DNA from 2 places in the Hydrogenophaga sp. SNF1 genome. Region 2 is predicted to be linked to the other one. Evidence: predicted binding sites of a transcription regulator. Region 2 holds the regulator's gene; the other holds the start of a gene.

Region 1 (7,755 bases), 870 kb from region 2:
TCGACGACATCCTCAACGTCGCGCGCCCCCAGCCCAGCCGCACCGACGGCCACGTACCGCCCCTGCCGCTCGATTCGATGGTGCGCCAGGTGACCGCCGAGTGGATGCGCCAGAACAGCGTGACGCAGACCCTGGGTGTGCACCTGCACGCCTCGCAGGGGCTGGTGTCCTTCGACCCCGAGCACCTGCGCCGCCTGCTCGTGAACCTGCTCGACAATGCGCGGCGCCATGCCAGCGGCAAGCCGGCCTCCATCCGGATCATCACCCAGCCCAGCGGCGGCGAGCACCTGCGCCTGTCCATCTGGAGCGATGGCGGCCCGCTGGAGGCCACGGTGCTCAAACACCTGTTCGAGCCCTTCTTCTCGTCCGAGAGCCGCTCCAGCGGTCTGGGCCTGTACATCTGCCGCGAGCTCTGCGAACGCTACGGCGCCCAGATCGCCTACCAGCGCGCCCGCCTCGACCAGCGCGAGGGCAATGAGTTCTATGTGCTCATGCCGGCGGTGCGCGGCGCGGCCCTGGTTGCGCCGCCCGCGCGCGACGGCGGGCACCAGCAGAGCCTGTCCTATCCCTCGCAAGCCGCTCAGGACCATGAGCACACCATCGTCGATCCGCTGCGCTCGGGCCACCCGCCCCTGGCCGCCAGCTGATCCCGCCGCCGCGCATGTCCGTCGCCGCGAGCGCCTCCATCCTGGTCGTCGATGACGAGCCCGACCTGCGCACGCTCTACGAGCTGACGCTGCTGCGCGAAGGCCACGCCGTCACCACCGCCGCCGACCTGGCGCAGGCGCGCGAGTGCCTGGCCCAGCAGCGCTACGACGTGCTGATCACCGACATGCAGTTGCCCGACGGCCTGGGCCTGACGCTGCTGCGCGACATCGCCGACAGCCCGCGGACCGAGAAGTGCATCGTCATCACCGCCTTCGGTTCGGCCGAGAACGCGGTCGAGTCGCTCAAGGCCGGCGCCTTCGACTACCTCACCAAGCCGGTCGACCTGCGCCAGTTGCGCAGCGCCGTCGGCTCGGCCCTGCGCAGTCAGCGCGCGCCTCTGGCCGCCGCCAGCGAGCGCCCGGCCACCAGCAACGAGCCCACGCGCAGCGCGCCGCCGCCGCCCAGCGGGGTGCGCGCGCTCGCGCGCCTGGTGGGCCAGGCACCCAGCATCGTGCAGACCAAGGCGCGCATCGAGAAGGTCGCCACCAGCATGGCGCCGGTGCTCATCCTGGGCGAGTCGGGCACCGGCAAGGAGCTCGTGGCGCGCGCCGTGCACGAATGCAGCCACCGCGCCAGCGGCCCCTTCGTGGCGGTGAACTGCGGCGCCATCCCCGAAAACCTCATCGAGGCCGAGTTCTTCGGCGCCCGCAAGGGCGCCTACACCGGCGCCAGCGCCGATCGCGAAGGCTATTTCCAGGCCGCGCACGGCGGCACCCTGTTCCTCGACGAGATCGGCGACCTGCCCCTGTCCATGCAGGCCAAGCTGCTGCGCGCCATCCAGGAACGCCGGGTGCGATCGCTCGGCGCGGTACAGGAGGACGTGGTCGACGTGCGCCTGGTCAGCGCCACCCACCGCGACCTGCCCGCGCTGGTGCAGGCCGGCCAGTTCCGCCAGGACCTGTACTACCGGCTGAACGTGATCGGCCTGCGCACGCCCGCGCTGCGCGACCGACCCGAGGACCTGCCCCTGCTCGCGCAGGCCCTGCTCGAGCGCCTGTGCGCCGAAGCCGGCCAGGCCGTGCCCGAACTCTCGCCGGCCGCGCTGGCCTGGCTGCAGGCGCGCGAGCTGCCGGGCAACGTGCGCGAGCTCGAGAACCTGCTGCAGCGCGCGCTCGCGCTGGCCAGCGGCCCCGTGCTGCAACCCGCCGATTTCGGCGAAACCGGCGACACCGAGCCCGCCACGCTGCCCGACCCGCTGCCCGACGCACCGGTGCCGGCTGGCGGACCCTACCGCTTCGTGCCCTTGACGCCGCCGGCCGCCTCCGCCGACGAGCCCGCCCTGCCCAGCGATCTGCAGAGCTACCTCGACGAGCAGGAACGCCAGGTGCTGCTCAAGGCCCTGCAGGAATGCGGCTACAACCGCACCGCGGCGGCGGCAAGGCTGGGCCTGAACCTGCGGCAGATCCGCTACCGCATCCAGCGCCTGGGCATCGTGGTGCCCGGCGCGACCGGCCATGGCGACACCGACGCCACCGATTGAGCCCCGCTGGCACGGCGGCTGGTGGCGCGGCGCTCGGCGGATCGATTCGCCCAACCATGGCGCGCGGCCGCGCGGCACGGCCGTCGACCTGATCGTGCTGCACTCCATCAGCCTGCCACCCGGCGTGTACGGGGGCGACGAGGTCGAGCGCCTGTTCACCAACCGGCTCGACTGGGACGCGCACGCCTACTTCCAGGCCATCCGCGGCATCGAGGTCTCGGCGCATTTCTTCGTGCGCCGCGACGGTCGGGTGCTCCAGTTCGTCTCCACCGCGCGCCGCGCCTGGCACGCCGGCGCCTCGCACTGGCGGGGCCGCGACAACTGCAACGACTTCTCCGTTGGCATCGAGCTCGAAGGCCTGGAGGGCGAGGCCTTCGAGGCCGCGCAGTACGCGGCGCTGGCGCGGCTGTGCCGCGCGCTGCGCGCACGCCACCCGATCGCGCACGTGGCCGGGCACGAGCACATCGCGCCGGGCCGCAAACACGACCCCGGGCCGGGTTTCGACTGGCCCCGGTTGCGACAGCTCGTCGGGTGGAACCCCTCGTGTTTTCCCGAGGCCACAGGCTGAGGGTATCGGGGTGTTTCGCGCGCCACCCCAAGCGCGCCATCGGACACCAGAGACGGCACGCGGCCTGCGGCACCGAATCGCCTTGCACCCCGCATGAACACTGCGCTTTTCGAGTGAAACGCAGGCGCCGCCAATGCTGCGCGCGCGCCCTCGCGCGGCGGCTGTTTCCCTGAGGGCATCCATCGGCCGCGATGGATTCACAAACACTATCGGTAGTGCCTTGTTGCCCCCCTACACACCAGATATAGTGTGCCCCCGGATACCCCCCAACCCTGAAAACCGCGCCGCCGCGAGCCCACCCGGCGCCAGGCACCAGGGGCGGATCGACCCGATCACCGAGAACAAATCCTGAATCGAGAGGAACCATGCTGAGCGCAGCCACCCCCCAGTCCCCCGCCGCCAACGTCCCGACATCCGCGCCCGGCGTCTCGCCCTCCCCCGCCATGGCCTCCGTGTCCGCCTACGCCCAGTACCAGATCATCCGGCGCAATGGCGCCGTGGTGCCCTTCGAGCCCAGCAAGATCGCCGTGGCCATGATGAAGGCCTTCCTGGCCGTGCACGGCACGCAGGGCGCGGCCTCGGCCAGCGTGCGCGAAACGGTGGACCAGCTGACGCAGGTCGTGGTGCGCGCCCTCATGCGTTCGCGTCCGGGCGGCGGCACCTTCCACATCGAGGACGTGCAGGACCAGGCCGAACTCGGCCTGATGCGCAGCGGCCACCATGAAGTCGCGCGCGCCTACGTGCTCTACCGCGAGCGCCGCGCCGCCGAGCGCGCCACCCAGGCCGCCACCGCGCGCGCCGCCGAGCCTCAGCTGCACGTACTCGACGGCGGCCAGCGCGTGCCGCTGGACATCGACGCCCTCACGCGCCTGATCACCGACGCCTGCGTCGGTCTGGGTGCCGACGTCAAGGCCGATCCCATCGTCGCCGAGACCAAGCGCAACCTGTACGACGGCGTGCCCATGGACGAGGTCTACAAGGCCGCCATCCTGGCCGCGCGCACACTGATCGAAAAAGACCCCGACTACACCTACGCCACCGCGCGCCTGCTGCTGCACACCATCGTCAAGGAGATCCTGGGCCAGGAAGTGCCGCAGGCGCAGATGGCCCAGCGCTACGCCGACTACTTCCCCGAGTTCATCCAGCGCGGCGTCAACGCCGAGCTGCTCAACCCGGACCTGCTGAACTTCGACCTCGCCCGCCTGGGCGCCGCGCTCAAGCCCGAGCGCGACCTGCAGTTCGACTACCTCGGCCTGCAGACCCTGTACGACCGCTACTTCCTGCACGTGCGCAAGACGCGCATCGAGCTGCCGCAGGCCTTCTTCATGCGCGTGGCCATGGGCCTGTCGCTCAACGAGATCGACCGCGAAGCCCGCGCCATCGAGTTCTACGAGATCCTCTCGACCTTCGACTTCATGAGCAGCACGCCCACGCTGTTCAACAGCGGCACGCTGCGCTCGCAGCTGTCCAGCTGCTACCTCACCACGGTGCCCGACGACCTCGACGGCATCTATGAGTCCATCAAGGAAAACGCCCTGCTGTCCAAGTTCGCCGGCGGCCTGGGCAACGACTGGACCCGCGTGCGCGCCCTGGGCAGCCACATCAAGGGCACCAACGGCGAATCGCAGGGCGTCGTGCCCTTCCTGAAAGTCGTCAACGACACCGCCGTGGCCGTGAACCAGGGCGGCAAGCGCAAGGGCGCGGTCTGCACCTACCTCGAGACCTGGCACCTCGACATCGAGGAGTTCCTGGAGCTGCGCAAGAACACCGGCGACGACCGCCGCCGCACCCACGACATGAACACCGCGAACTGGATTCCGGACCTGTTCATGAAGCGCGTGCTGGAAAAGGGCGAGTGGAGCCTGTTCTCCCCCTCCAACACCCCCGACCTGCACGACAAGTTCGGCACCGACTTCGAAAAGGCCTATGTGGCCTACGAGGAAAAGGCCGCGCGCGGCGAGATCAAGCCTTACAAGAAGGTGCCCGCCACCGACCTGTGGCGCAAGATGCTGTCGATGCTGTTCGAGACCGGCCACCCCTGGATCACCTTCAAGGACGCCTGCAACGTGCGCAGCCCGCAGCAGCACGCCGGCGTGGTGCACAGCTCCAACCTCTGCACCGAGATCACGCTCAACACCAGCGACACCGAGACCGCCGTGTGCAACCTCGGCTCGGTCAACCTGCTGCGCCACCTGAAGGACGGCGCGATCGACCACGACAAGCTGCGCAAGACCATCGCCACGGCCATGCGCATGCTCGACAACGTGATCGACATCAACTACTACGCGGTCAAGAAGGCGCGCGACTCCAACCTGCGCCACCGCCCGGTGGGCCTGGGCGTCATGGGCTTCCAGGACGCGCTGTACGAGCTGCGCATCCCCTACGCCTCGAACGAGGCGGTGGAATTCGCCGACCGCTCCATGGAAGCCGTCTGCTACTACGCCTATTGGGCTTCCACCGAACTGTCCCGCGAGCGCGGCCGCTACAGCAGCTTCAAGGGCTCGCTGTGGGACAAGGGCATCCTGCCGCCCGACACCCTGGACCTGCTGGCCCGCGAGCGCGGCGGCTACGTCGACGTCGACCGCTCCAGCAGCCTCGACTGGGACGCGCTGCGCCAGAAGATCGCCCGCGACGGCATGCGCAACTCCAACTGCGTGGCCATCGCCCCCACCGCCACCATCTCCAACATCATCGGCGTGGACGCCTCCATCGAGCCCTGCTTCGGCAACCTCTCGGTCAAGTCCAACCTGTCCGGCGAGTTCACCGTCATCAACGGCTACCTCGTCAAGGACCTCAAGCGCCTGGGCCTGTGGGACGACGTGATGGTCATGGACCTCAAGCACTTCGACGGTTCGCTGCGTCCCATCGACCGCGTGCCGCAGGACGTCAAGGCCCTGTACGCCACCGCCTTCGAGGTCGAGCCGGTGTGGCTGGTGGAGGCCGCGGCGCGCCGCCAGAAGTGGATCGACCAGGCGCAAAGCCTGAACATCTACATGGCCGGCGCCTCGGGCAAGAAGCTCGACGAAACCTACAAGCTCGCCTGGCTGCGCGGCCTCAAGACCACCTATTACCTGCGCACGACCTCGGCCACGCAGGTGGAGAAATCCACCGGTCGCACGGGCCAGCTCAATGCCGTGTCGGTGACGCCGAGCGCGCCGATGGCCGCGAGCGCCAGCGCCGCCGAAGCCGCGAGCGAACCCGCCACCGATGTGAAGTTCTGCGCCATCGACGACCCGGGTTGCGAGGCCTGTCAGTGATTCGGATTGCGCGCAATCGAAGCCCGAGGCGGTGCGAAACGTCGAATCATTCGATGCAACACCGCAACAGAATTCGTGAGCGCGCGGCCTGATTGCTTTGCAATTCGCACAGACACTTTGATAATTCGCTGAATCGGACCGATCCTTATGTTGACCTGGGAAGAACCCACAACGCCATCTTCGACGTCGACGCACAGCCCCCGCCCTTCCGGCCAGCCGGGCTTGCAAGTCTCATCCTTCGGTGAGGCACCTACTTCCGTCGCCAGCGCTGCCGCCTTCGCCGCGGCCGCCGCGCAGTCCCCGTCGCCAGAAGCCCAGCGCGCCAAGCAGGCCGCGCCGCAGCGCCGCATCAACGTGGCCGACAAGCGCATCATCAACGGCCAGACCGACGTCAACCAGCTCGTTCCCTTCAAATACAAGTGGGCCTGGGAGAAGTACCTGGCCACCTGCGCCAACCACTGGATGCCGCAGGAAGTGAACATGAGCCGCGACATCGCGCTCTGGAAGGACCCCAACGGCCTCACCGAGGACGAGCGCCGCATCGTCAAGCGCAACCTGGGCTTCTTCGTCACCGCCGACTCGCTGGCCGCCAACAACATCGTGCTGGGCACCTACCGCCACATCACGGCGCCCGAGTGCCGCCAGTTCCTGCTGCGCCAGGCCTTCGAGGAAGCGATCCACACGCACGCCTACCAGTACATCGTGGAATCGCTGGGCCTGGACGAGGCCGAGATCTTCAACGCCTACAACGAGGTGCAGTCGATCCGCGACAAGGACGAGTTCCTGATCCCCTTCATCGAGGCGATCATGGACCCGAACTTCCACACGGGCACGCCCGAGAACGACCAGACGCTGCTCAAGAGCCTGATCGTCTTCGCCTGCCTCATGGAAGGCATGTTCTTCTACGTCGGCTTCACCCAGATCCTGGCGCTGGGCCGGCAGAACAAGATGACCGGCGCCGCCGAGCAGTACCAGTACATCCTGCGCGACGAGTCGATGCACTGCAATTTCGGCATCGACCTGATCAACGCGATCAAGATGGAGAACCCGCTGCTCTGGACGGCCGAATTCAAGGCCGAGGTCAAGGAGCTGTTCCTCAAGGCTGTCGAGCTCGAATACCGCTACGCCGAGGACACCATGCCGCGCGGCGTGCTGGGCCTCAATGCCTCCATGTTCAAGGGCTATCTGCGCTACATCGCCAACCGGCGCGCCACGCAGATCGGCCTGGAGCCCCTGTTCCCGAACGAAGAGAACCCGTTCCCCTGGATGAGCGAAATGATCGATCTCAAGAAGGAACGCAACTTCTTCGAAACGCGGGTGATCGAGTACCAATCGGGCGGAGCGTTGTCCTGGGACTGATGTCCCGGCCGGACGCTTCGCGCATTGCCAGAAAACAAGAACACGAATTGAATCATCAGGACAGCCGCAGGGCGCGCAGACGCCCGCGCTGGCCTGACCCCCGGATTCAGCGCCCTGGGGTCTGTTGTGGATGCATCCACCTGACCGCAGTACGTTGAATCGCTTCACCGGCCATCCGACCGGCTGAAGTGCTCTTTGCAACTTGATCAAGGAGAAAGCAATGGCAACTGCGAAGAAGGCCCCGGCCAAGAAGGCTGCGGCGAAGAAGGCGCCGGCGAAGAAGAAAGTCGCCGCCAAGAAAGCCCCGGCGAAGAAAGTCGTGGCGAAGAAGGCTCCGGCGAAGAAAGTCGCGGCGAAGAAGGCCCCGGCGAAGAAGAAAGTCG
Region 2 (7,755 bases):
CGAGGCGTCGCGCCAGCGCACCAGGGCCTCGTGGAGTTCGAAGCCCTGCATGGCCAGTTGCCAGGCCGCTTCCGGCGCCGGGGCGGGGGCGGGGGCGGGTGTGGCCTCGGCCGCCGGGGCCATGGGCCAGCTGGCCGCCAGCCGCTGGAGATTGAGCCGCCCCTGCGCGTCGCGGCCCAGGTCGAGTTCGAGCCCCTGCCAGCGCACCGCGCCCAGGGCCACGCGCCGGCGCAGGGGCTCCACGCGCTGCAGCGCCACGTCCAGGCGCGGCGACAGCAGCAGGGGCGCGCCGCCCGCTTCGTCCAGGCGCAGGTTCGACAGGCCCACGGTGCCGGCCACCACCAGGGTCGGCTCGGCGTGCTGCTCGAAGTCGAGCGTCAGGTCCAGGTGCAGCGCCCCCGAAGTGAACTGCACCGGCCAGGCCTTGGGCCAGTACGGCCGGTAGGGGGCCAGGTCCAGCTCGGGTATCTGCAGCCGCGCGCGCGTCTGGTGGTCTTCGGCGAAGGGCGTGGTGGCCACGCGGCTGTCGAAGGCGCTGCCGTTGAGCGTGAAAGCCAGGCGCGGTTCGGTCACCACCTCGCGGCGCGAACCCAGGTTGCTCAGGAAGGGCACGGCGATCTGCAGGCCGTCCAGGTGGTGGGTCACGCCCACGGGCTCGTCCCGCACGCTGGCCTGGCCGTCGGCCACTTCTATATTGAAGACGGCGAAGCGCGCGGGCGAGTTGTCCTGGGGCCCGCTGGGCGGCGGCGGCGTCAGGCGCTGCAGCACGTCGTCGAAGTCCCAGCGCCCTCCCCCCAGGTGGCGCAGCGCCAGACGCGGCGTGTCGATCCTCAGGGCATCGATCACCGGCGCGAGCCTCACCAGGGACTGCAACTCCGCATTCATATAGAGCTGCTTCACCGACAGCAGGTCGTCGGCGCCCTCGGCGCCGGCCACCCGCAGGCCATCCACCCACAACTCCAGCGACCAGGGGTGAAAGCGCACCTGCTCCACCGTGACCGCACGGCCCAGCCGCTCGCTGCCCTGCTTTTGCAGCTGCCACTTCAGCAGCGGCGGCAGGCCCAGCCAGGTCAGACCCCACAGCAACAGCAGGCCGCCCGCCGCCCAGGCCACGCCCCGCGCGAGGCGCGAGCGCGGCGTGGCGGCGGGCGGAAGGGGGGCGGGGGTATCCGTTGCGGTGTCGGCCATGCGCGAGTGTCGCGCAAGCCAAGGCCCCGCCGCATGACGGCCCCAAAAACAAGAAACCCCGGCGGGAAAAACCCGCCGGGGTTGACGGCGGGCAATGAAGCACTTGCCGTCGGTTGGGTGGTGGGAGGGTGATGTCCCGCCAGCCGGGGAGCAAGAGATTGCTCCCAAGGGGGCCGTTCGGTGGAACTCCACCGGGTCGGCTGTGCCGGTCTGCGACCGACCGATGAAGCGTACGCCGCGCCACCGGTCGAATCAAGGCTCACGCGTCGCCCGACCATGGAACTTTTCAATCGTGGCCCGGCAACCCATTCCGGCCCCCCAAAACCCCGTTTTGCCCCATGAAAGGTGGGTATCGGCCGACCAGCGGTCATACGCCTGTCATCGCGCGCAAACCCGCGTGGCCATTGGCGGCGGCGCTGCGTTTGTCCACTTTGGCACGTCGGCCGACGATTTTATATTACTAATTATTCTTCAAACAGCGTTCAAAACCATTGACTGGCTATTAACGCCTCCCTACCATCCGCCGACTTTTGCCCACGCGAGGGTAAACCCGGGCCTGCACGGCAGGCCCACTCGTTGGAAGCGGCCCCCTGCGGCCCTCCACCGAGAGCCCCCCCAACGACCGCCCGCGCCGTTCCCACGAACGCCGCGGGCGACCTGCAAGGAGCGACCCATGAGGACCCACTCGCCGACGCCGCAGAAGAGCACGACACGTGCCCTGGCATCGTCCCTGAACCACGCCGCCTCCGACGTGTACCAGGGGTTCATCCACACCACGCAGAACAGCCTGGCGCTGCTCGGCACGGTGGCCGCGGTGGCCCTGCTCGTCTTCGGCATGCGCGCCGACCTGCGCGCCAGCGCCGAGGAGCGGCTGCTGAGCTGGCTGCTGCAGCGCCAGGAAGCGCAGCAGATGGTCGAGCGCGACGTCGAGGTGGAACCCACCGCCATCGACCGCGTGACCGTGGCCAACCTGCGCGACCTGACCGAGCAGCAGGCCAAAGTGACGCAGTGGCTCAGCCGCAAGTACCGCGTGGCGCCCGAGCCCGTGGGCGCCCTGGTGGCCGAGGCCTACCTGATCGGCGAGCGCAGCCGCCTGGACCCGACGCTGCTGCTGGCCGTGATGGCCATCGAGTCGCGCTTCAACCCCTTCGCCCAGAGCCCCGTGGGCGCCCAGGGCCTGATGCAGGTGCTCACGCGCGTGCACACCGACAAGTACGAGGACTTCGGCGGCGAGCTGGCGGCCTTCGACCCGCTGTCCAACCTGCGCGTGGGCGCGCGCGTGCTGAGCGACGCGGTCAAGCGCGCCGGCTCCCTGGAGGGAGGCCTGCGCCTGTACGTGGGCGCGGTCACCACCGACGGCAGTTGGTACATCAACCGCGTGATGGCCGAGCACCTGCGCATCCAGCGCGTGGCCCAGGGCAAGCCGCTCAAGCACTTCGACGCGCCGCCGCCGGCGCGCGCCATCCCCGTCAATGCGCCGGCGCCGAGCAACGAGGTCGAGGCCGAGGTCCGGCCCACGGTGGCGCCCCCGTCCACGGCCATTCCATCCTGAAGCCACCCGCCCGCGCGGCCGGCGGGATCCGCATCCCGCTGGGCTAAACTAGCGCGGTGCGCGACTGGCGATAGGCGGCCACCCCTTGCGGGGATCGGCCGCTGACGTGGACACCCGGCCCCCTGTTCAGGGCGACCACCGGGACAACCACTGGGAAGCGCACCGCCCGCGCCGCCAGGCCGGGCGTTCAGCCGTTCGCCTGGGCAGCCCTTGTCACGCGCAAGGTTCCTCGTCATTCAGGACTGCCATGTACGACCGCCGCATCCTCATCGAACAGACCGACCCCGAGCTGTTTGCCGCCATCCAGGCCGAAAACGCCCGCCAGGAACACCACATCGAGCTCATCGCGAGCGAGAACTACGCCAGCCCGGCCGTGATGGCCGCGCAGGGCACCCAGCTCACCAACAAGTACGCCGAGGGCTACCCCGGCCGCCGCTACTACGGCGGCTGCGAGTACGTCGACGTGGCCGAGCAGCTGGCCATCGACCGCATCAAGCAGCTCTTCGGCGCCGAAGCCGCCAACGTGCAGCCGCACTGCGGCGCCTCGGCCAACGAAGGCGTGTTCCTGGCCTTCCTCAAGCCCGGCGACACCATCATGGGCATGAGCCTGGCCGAAGGCGGCCACCTCACCCACGGCATGGCGCTCAACATGAGCGGCAAGTGGTTCAACGTGGTCTCCTACGGTCTCAACGAGAAGGAAGAGATCGACTACGACGCCATGGAGCGCAAGGCCCACGAGACCAAGCCCAAGCTCATCATCGCCGGCGCCTCGGCCTACAGCCTGCGCATCGACTTCGCGCGCTTCGCCAAGGTGGCCAAGGACGTGGGCGCGCTCTTCATGGTCGACATGGCGCACTATGCCGGCCTGATCGCCGCCGGCGTCTACCCCAACCCGGTGCCGCACGCCGACGTGGTGACCTCCACCACCCACAAGAGCCTGCGCGGCCCGCGCGGCGGCTTCATCCTCATGAAGGCCGAGCACGAGAAAGCCATCAACAGCGCCATCTTCCCCGGCCTGCAGGGTGGCCCGCTGATGCACGTGATCGCCGCCAAGGCGGTGGCCTTCAAGGAGGCGCTCTCGCCCGAGTTCAAGGCCTACCAGCAACAGGTGCTGAAGAACGCCCAGATCGTGGCCGAGACGCTCACCCAGCGCGGCCTGCGCATCGTGAGCGGCCGCACCGAAAGCCACGTCATGCTGGTCGACCTGCGCGCCAAGGGCATCACCGGCAAGGAAGCCGAGGCGGTGCTGGGCCAGGCGCACATGACGATCAACAAGAACGCCATCCCGAACGACCCCGAGAAGCCGATGGTGACCAGCGGCGTGCGCATCGGCACCCCGGCCATGACCACGCGCGGCTTCAAGGACGAGGAAGCGCGCCTGACCGCCAACCTGGTGGCCGACGTGCTCGACAACCGCGACCCGGCCAACATCGCCGCGGTGCGCGAGAAGGTCAACGCGCTGACCGCGCGTTTCCCGGTCTACCGCTGAACCCGGAGCGGCGGCGATGCGGTGCCCCTTCTGCGGCCATCTCGAGACCCAGGTGGTCGAGACGCGGGTCTCGGAAGACGCCGACTTCATCCGCCGCCGCCGCCGCTGCGGCCACTGCGAGAAGCGCTTCACCACCTACGAGCGGCCCGACGTCAGCTTTCCGATGGTGGTCAAGAAGGACGGCCGCCGCGTCGAGTACGTACCCGACAAGCTGCGCGCCTCCTTCGCGCTGGCCCTGCGCAAGCGCCCGGTGAGCACCGAGCAGGTCGATGCCGCGATCGAGCGCATCGAGGAAAAGCTGCTCAACCTGGGCGTGCGCGAGATTGCGGCCAACCGCATCGGCGAGATGGTGATGCGCGAGCTCAAGAAGCTCGACAAGGTCGCCTACATCCGCTTCGCCAGCGTTTACCGCAGCTTCGAGGACATCGACGAGTTCCGGGCGCTGGTGGATGAGGTGAAGCGCTGATGGCCTGCGGGCGCTCCAGTCCATCGGCGGATGCATGGCATGGAGAATAGGCGGAAAAAATAGTTCTTTAGGGGTATTTATTGACGAGAAAAAACCCCGTCGAAAAGCCAACCGTTCGTCTCGCACAGCCCACACTTCGGCGCTTGTGCCGGATACCCCTAGACCGCCCGTCGACAATCCGGGCGTGAAACATCCGCTAACCACCTACCGTTTCCATCGCCAGCAGCAGGGGTTCACGGTTATCGAGTTGATGACGGTGCTCACCTTGCTCGCCGTGCTGGCCGTGCTGGCGACGCCAGCTTGGCGAACCTTGGTGGTCCGCAACGCGATCCGCTCAATGACGAACGACTACACCCTTTCGGTGTACTTCGCCAGAACTGAGGCGGTTCGCCAGAACTCCCCCGTCACGATCTGCCCCAGCAACAACGGCACCAACTGCACCGATAGCGCACTGGAAGCCGGGTGGATCGTTTTCGCCGGCCTGCCCAATGCTGCCGCCCCAACCATCCTTCAAGACACTCTGCCGAGGGCGAGGGTTCGAACCGCGTTCAGCGACAACGCCGTAGCCAGTCGCGCCCTTACGTTCCTTCCCAACGGTCAGCCCGCCGCCAATTTCGCTGGGAACACACTGCGCGTGTGTTCAACCGAAGCGGACTTTGCCAATCTGTCGCGCGACATCACCATCACCCGGGCCGCGCGCATCAATGTGGTAACCCCTGGCGTATGCAACATTCCCTGACTTGCACAGGCCGCATTTCACGGCAACGTGGTGCCTCACTGCTAGAAGTGCTCATCACCATGCTGGTGGTGGCCATAGGCCTGCTCGGCGTTGCCGGACTGCAACTCGCCTCCACACGGTATCAGCAGACATCGACCGTACGCACACAAGCCCTCCTGCAAGCCGACGTCATCATCGAGAAGATGCGTGTCAACAATGCCAACCTCACCTTTTCGAATCTCCTGACAGCGCAAGCCAACCCCGAAACCGCCTATCTGGCAGAAGACGAGTACGACGCTGCCGACGCGTTACCCGATGACCCGGGATGCGGGCTTAGCGGTCAACCAGATTGCACCGCAGCGCAATCCGCCCAGCGCGATCTCCGCGAATGGCGGCAGTCACTCGCGCGTGAACTGCCAGGAGGGCGTGGTTCAATTTTCCCTGTCGCGAATGCAGGCGGAACGACGGAGCCCAATGCCCGTCTGGTGGTTGTCATGTGGCGTGAAAAGGCAGAGGCAGTCACCGACGAGAACACCGCCGAGGCCGCCGACGCATCCTGCCCTGGCGACCCAGTCCCTGGCATCCGGTGCCTCAACATTTGGGTGACACCATGAAGATCGCTTCGTCCACCGCACGACAAAGAGGTTTGACCCTCATTGAATTGCTTGTCAGTCTGGTCATCGGCCTGGTGATCCTGGCCGCGATTGGCACGGTCTACCTCAATACTACGAATACCACCCGGCAACGCGAAGACCAAGCGCAGTTGAACGAGCCTGCCAGGGTAGTGATGCGCATGTTGAAGCAAAGTCTTACGCAAGCGGGGTATGTGGATTTTTTTGACCTAGACGCCGCCAACCGCGCGCAGGCTGCGGCAGTGTTTGTGCCAGGCAACGCCGTGCAAACCAATATGTTCGTGCGGGTGCCGTCCGCCACACCCCTTCCTTCCCCGCTGAGCCAATTCTTCGGCGGTCTGACGCCGGTGTTTGGCTGCGATGGCGCCATGACGAGCTCACCCAACACAATCGCCACGTCGGCACCACCAGCAGCGCAAGCTTGCGGAGCAGCAAATGCCACGCGCCATACGCTGCAAATTGCCTACCAAGGACTGCCAAACAACCCGGCCAATCCAAGCAATAGCCTTGTGCCTGCGGATACGACCACTGGCGACGGCCTGGATTGCCTGCAGCGTGTGCCCGCTGCCGGGGTAATGGTGATCAATCGCTTCTCAGCCCCTGCGCCAGCGGCAGGCGCGGCGTCTCAATTGATGTGCGAGGGCTCTGGGGCAGCCGGTGCGCAACCCATTGCCGAAGGCGTCGAAGAGTTTGTGTTGCGCTATCAGATGTCGGCGCCTGGCACAGCCGGCAACCTCGTCGCCGCAGGCAGCGGACAACAACGCTATCTCAGTGCCAGCGACGTCACGGCCAGTGCGCAGGGTTGGGCTGCCGTCACGGCTGTCGAGATCTGCATCGTAGCGGCGACGCCCGTTACGTCTGGCGCAGCCGCGCAAGGCACGGCAGCGCTGCAAGCGACCCGACCCACTTGCACGCGGGATGCCGACGGCGCATTCGACGCGAACGTTGCCAGGGCGGCAGGTGACAACCGGTTATGGAAGCGATACGTCTCCGTTGTCTCACTTCGCAACGCAGTTTTCGCCACCCCCTTATGAGCCCGGCACACATGCATCGCCAACGCTCCAAGGGCTTCGTGCTCGTCACGAGCCTCATTTTCCTTATCGTGCTCTCGGTATTGGGAGTCATGGCCATGCGCGGCTCATTGTTTGAAGAGCGTATGGCCGCCAATGATCGCGACATGGCCACGGCCCGCGAATTCGCAGAAATGGCGCTACGCGATGCTGAGCGCGACATATTAGGATTGAGCTTCGACGGCACCACCTATTGCCGAGCCCCTGACGGCTCCACTGCGTGCACTACCGTACGCCCGCTCGGAACCCGGCCGACCAGCGATGCGGACTCCGGCAACTTCTGGGTGGCTGCCAATCCCATTGTCGATGACATTGGCCTAGACAATGGTGGAATCGGCAGCGCACCAGAGCAGCAGGGCGTATTCAATGCCCGCTCAGCCACCGCTTGCGGCATGCCTGTCTGGGGTGGGGCCAATTGGGGGGATGGTGCAGTCCCTCCCCGCAGTTGCGCCGGGGTGATTGGCGCCGCGGTACCAACCATCGCATACGGCACTTTCACCGATGCGCCCCTACCCGCGGGCGTTACGGCGCCCCGATACATCATCGAGTTGTTCAAAGCCGACGATCTCGGCATTACCCCACCGTCGAACAAGCTCTTCTTCCGCATCACCGCCGTAGGCTTTGGTCGCACGCAAGGCGT

Evidence for each region. The regulator NrdR, encoded in region 2, represses ribonucleotide reductase genes. The targets are predictions, from matches to a motif close to CACNANATNTNGTG.
Region 1: a site for NrdR is predicted at 2,993-3,006, ahead of SOM08_RS04970 (ribonucleoside-diphosphate reductase subunit alpha). Genes of this name have one in related genera too.

Annotation. Positions count from the first base shown of each region.
Region 1 covers NZ_CP139793.1:1,016,637-1,024,391, reverse strand. Annotated here, with positions in the region: gene SOM08_RS04985 (sensor histidine kinase) at 1-647, shown strand, start outside; gene SOM08_RS04980 (sigma-54-dependent transcriptional regulator) at 662-2,188, shown strand; gene ampD (1,6-anhydro-N-acetylmuramyl-L-alanine amidase AmpD) at 2,163-2,756, shown strand; gene SOM08_RS04970 (ribonucleoside-diphosphate reductase subunit alpha) at 3,200-6,013, shown strand; gene SOM08_RS04965 (ribonucleotide-diphosphate reductase subunit beta) at 6,161-7,372, shown strand; gene SOM08_RS04960 (histone H1-like DNA-binding protein) at 7,593-7,755, shown strand, end outside.
Region 2 covers NZ_CP139793.1:1,890,819-1,898,573, reverse strand. Annotated here, with positions in the region: gene SOM08_RS09190 (DUF748 domain-containing protein) at 1-1,188, opposite strand, end outside; gene SOM08_RS09185 (lytic transglycosylase domain-containing protein) at 1,862-2,740, shown strand; ZMP/ZTP riboswitch at 2,791-2,952, shown strand; gene glyA (serine hydroxymethyltransferase) at 2,988-4,229, shown strand; gene nrdR (transcriptional regulator NrdR) at 4,246-4,695, shown strand; gene SOM08_RS09170 (GspH/FimT family pseudopilin) at 4,880-5,434, shown strand; gene pilV (type IV pilus modification protein PilV) at 5,482-6,027, shown strand; gene SOM08_RS09160 (PilW family protein) at 6,024-7,079, shown strand; gene SOM08_RS09155 (pilus assembly PilX family protein) at 7,091-7,755, shown strand, end outside.